2 regions of the Clostridium thermobutyricum genome follow, and region 1 is predicted to be linked to the other one. Evidence: a T-box and tRNA genes for the amino acid it is inferred to sense, from the RefSeq annotation. Region 1 holds a T-box; the other holds one or more tRNA genes.
The links. The T-box of region 1 lies ahead of trpS (tryptophan--tRNA ligase). A T-box ahead of a tRNA ligase gene usually reads a tRNA of that ligase, here a tRNA-Trp.
Positions count from the first base shown of each region.

Region 2: it has a tRNA-Trp gene. The T-box ahead of trpS (tryptophan--tRNA ligase) is inferred to sense a tRNA for this amino acid. The anticodon was not compared.

Region 1 is NZ_KB850958.1:320,718-322,928, reverse strand. Features, by position in the region: gene HMPREF1092_RS15065 (ROK family protein) at 1-805, shown strand, start outside; T-box leader at 975-1,223, shown strand; gene trpS (tryptophan--tRNA ligase) at 1,277-2,211, shown strand, end outside.
Region 2 is NZ_KB850956.1:2,116,608-2,118,818, reverse strand. Features, by position in the region: gene HMPREF1092_RS09870 (NAD(P)H-dependent flavin oxidoreductase) at 1-789, opposite strand, end outside; tRNA gene HMPREF1092_RS09865 (tRNA-Trp) at 964-1,039, shown strand; gene HMPREF1092_RS09860 (hypothetical protein) at 1,396-1,761, shown strand; gene HMPREF1092_RS09855 (metallophosphoesterase family protein) at 2,197-2,211, shown strand, end outside.

The sequences.
Region 1 (2,211 bases):
ATTAATAGAGAATAATGATAGAGATACTGAGGCATATAAAGGTGGATTAAGTATAATAGATAAAGTTAAAGAGATAATTAGAGAAATTATGATTGATAATGATATAAGTGGAATATGTATATCAACTGCTGGAATGGTGTGTCCTAAAGAAGGAAAGATTACTTATGCTGGTCCAACAATACCTAATTATACTGGAGTTGAAGTTAAGAAGATATTAGAGAAAGAATTTAAAATACCTTGTTCTGTAGAGAATGATGTAAATTGTGCAGCATTAGGAGAGTTTTTTGATGGAGCTGGAATGGGTACTAATTCAATGGTCTGTTTAACAATAGGGACAGGAATTGGAGGAGCAATAATATTAGATGGAAAAATACTTCATGGATTTAGCAATTCAGCTGGAGAAATAGGATATATGATAGTTAATGGAGAACATATTCAAAATATTGCATCTACTACTTCTTTGGTTAGAAATGTAGCTTTGAGAAAAGGTATTGATAATAAGTCTATAGATGGAAGATATGTTTTAGATAATTATGAAAAAGGAGATTTAATATGTAGAGAAGAAGTTGAAAGGTTAGTTGATAATTTAGCTTTAGGAATTTCTAATATTGTTTATTCAGTAAATCCAGAGGTAGTTGTTCTGGGTGGAGGAATAATGGCTAGAGAAGAAATTTTTAGACCTTTAATAGAAAAGAGTTTAAAAAAATATTTGATAGAATCAGTTTATATTAATACTAGAATAGAATTTGCAAAGCTTAAAAATACTGCTGGAATGAAAGGCGCATTTTATAATTTTAATTTATAATTTTTATTTTGAAGAATTATGTATTTAAAATATTAAGTATAATAAATAAAAATAATATGATCTAAAAATTTTTGCCTATTTAAGTTTAAAATAATATTATTAAAAAATTAAATTAGTAATATAGTTAGTTGACTTGAAATTTATGTAGAGCTATAATGAAAAAAATAAAGTAAATCTTTTGATAAGAAAAAGTAATTTAACTTAGGTTCAATAAAGAGAGCTGAGGATGGTGGAATCTTAGCAAGAAAAAGTTTTATGAATGGGTCTTTGAAGAACGAGGCGAAATCTTTTAATAGAGAGTATCTAAGTGGTGAGCCACACCTTACAGTGGATAGAGTATGTTAGTACTTGAAAATGAGAGGTGTGATTTTTTTACACAATTTAGGTGGCAACGCGGAATATTATCTCCGTCCTATTTTTTATAGGACGGAGTTTTTTTTATATAAAAAAATAGTTTTAGGAGTGATTTATATGACAAAAAAAATAATTTTAACAGGTGATAGACCAACAGGAAAACTTCATATAGGACATTATGTAGGTTCTTTAAAAAATAGAGTAGAACTTCAAAATACAGGCTTATATGATAGTTATATAATGATAGCAGACCAACAAGCATTAACAGATAATGCAAGAAATCCAGAAAAGATAAGAAAAAGTTTAGTTGAGGTAACATTAGATTATTTAGCAGTAGGATTAGATCCAGAAAAATCTACAATTTTTGTTCAATCTCAAATACCAGAATTAAATGAATTAACTATGCACTATTTAAATTTAGTTACAGTCTCAAGACTTGAAAGAAATCCAACTGTAAAATCAGAAATAAAAGAAAAAAATTTTAATTTAAGTATACCAGCAGGTTTTTTAATATATCCAGTAAGCCAAGCTGCTGATATAACTGCTTTTAAAGCTGATTTAGTCCCAGTAGGATCAGATCAACTTCCTATGTTAGAGCAAACAAGAGAAATAGTAAGAATCTTTAATCAAATTTATAATAAAGAAATTTTAGTAGAACCTGAAATATATCTTGCGAAAGAAGGTTCAGGTAGATTGCCAGGAATTGATGGAAAATTAAAAATGAGTAAATCATTAAATAATGCAATTTATTTATCAGATGAACCAGAAGAAATTAAAAGAAAAATAATGTCAATGTATACTGACCCAAATCATATAAGAGTAGAAGACCCAGGACAAGTGGAAAATAATACAGTATTTACATATTTAGATGTATTTTGCAAAGATAAGGAAAAGTTAGAGGAGATGAAAGCTCATTACATAAGAGGTGGCCTTGGAGATATGAAAGTTAAAAAATATTTAAATGAAGTAATCCAAGATGAGTTACAACCAATTAGAGAGAGAAGAAAAGAATTTGAAAAAAATATTGATTATGTATATAAAGTTTTAGAGGA
Region 2 (2,211 bases), on a different contig from region 1:
AATTTCTACATCATCTATAGTTGAATTTAAATAAGCATTTTTAAAATCATCAGATGCATCACATTCATCAGTTGCAACAAATCTAGTTGCCATTTGAACTCCTGAAGCTCCAAGTTTTAAATATTTAGCTATATCATTACCATCAAATACACCACCAGCAACTAAAACAGGAATTTGTGTATTATATTTTTCTTCATATTCCTTTACATGGTCAATAATTTTTACTACTTCAGCTTCAAATTCTTCTTCTTTCATATTTATTTGGTCTTTTTTAAATCCAAGATGACCACCAGCTTTAGGACCTTCAACAATTACAGCATCAGGTAATCTATTATTATGTTTTTCCCAAAGCTTCATTATTACACGACAAGCCTTTAAAGATGATATTATTGGTGCTATTTTTACTGTAGAATCTTTAACTATCTTTGGTAGAGCAGTAGGCATACCAGCACCAGAAATTATTAAATCAATTCCAGCTTCTATGGCAGTTTTAACATAATCCTCATAATCTTTAGTTACAACCATTATATTTACACCTAAAACTCCATTTTTAGTTTTTTCTTTCGCTATTTTTATATGTTCTTTAAGAGCTCTTAAGTTTGCAGCTTTAGAGTTCGTATTAAAATCTTTTTCTTTGAATCCTATATCTGCTGCTGAAATAACACCAATACCACCAGCATTAGTAACAGCTGCAGCAAGTGATGATAGTGAAACACCAACACCCATTCCACCTTGAATTATTGGAAGTCTAACTTGTAAATTTCCTATTTTTAAAGGTTTAATATTCATAACAAAATACCTCACTTAAAATTTATTTGAAAATTAAATATTTTGATAATCAAAATAATTTTTATTATATTATAATCTAAATTTTTAAAATTAACAACTAAAAGAGCTAGAATTTTTAGGATGAAAAAAATTATTGACAATAAAATATATATTTGATAAAATAAAAAACGTTCTAGGGGTATGGCTCAATTGGTAGAGTAGTGGTCTCCAAAACCATTGGTTGTGGGTTCGAGTCCTACTGCCCCTGCCAGAAGCACTTAATTTTATTAAGTGTTTTTTTTATGTCTAAATTTAAATAAATTAAAATAAATGTTTCATAATTGTTAATGAGGACAAAATTATGGATAGTTATTCCTTAAATAGAAATATAATAGGCAAATAATATCCTATATATATTAATTTTACATTATTAAGTAAAAATAATATATTAATGTATACCTTTTAAATTTGAATAAAAAATTAAAAAAACAAATAAAATATAATAAATTGCAAAAAAAAACTGACAATTCCCTAAAAAAAATAATTAAATTAAAAAAATTATAAAAATATTAATCAAAAATTAAAAAATATGTTATAATTGTTTTAGAAGGGAAAAGGTGATTACGAATGAAGGGTAAAAAAGTATTTATATTAACGATAATACTTAGTTGCTTAATATTAACATTTGCAATTAAATTCATAAATATGGAAGTACATAAAGAGCGTTTTGAAGTTGTAGATAGTAATAATTCTATTAGTCAAAAAAATAGTAATGAAGCAAATTCAGTAGTAAAAGTTATCCAAGGGCAAAAATATCAAAAGACAAATAGATTAAATAATTCGCAAAAAACTACATATATAATTGTTGATGATAAAAATATAGATGAAGAAAGTATAGACAGGCTTTTAAATTTAAGTAGCGACTTAAATTTAAAAATTACTTTTATAGATAATAACGAAATTATAAATGAAGATGATAAAATAGAATATTAAGGAAATACAGTCCTTCCAGTAGAATTAGATTTATATAAATTAATTGAAAATAATAAGTTAGAATATTTTAAATTAAGTGAAGGAGTTAATATAAATAATTCTAATAAAAATGGAATCATTATGATAATTGATAATATACAAAGTTTAGGAGAAAATAATAGTAATTTTAAAGATGTAATAAAAGATTTAAAGGAACAAGGATATTCATTTAAAGCCTTAGATTAAGTAATATATTGTTATAAATATTAAATAAAATATGATTAAGATAATAAATTGGGGGATTTATTATACATAGGGGAAAATTTATATATATTTATTAAATGCTATGCAAAATTTATTGCATGGCATTTTTATTTTATAGTCTTTTATTTTTATAGAAAATATATATAATGAAATTAGAACAGAGGTTCGAATCGGGTTAAAGAGGAGAAAGGTATGAATAAGGTTAAG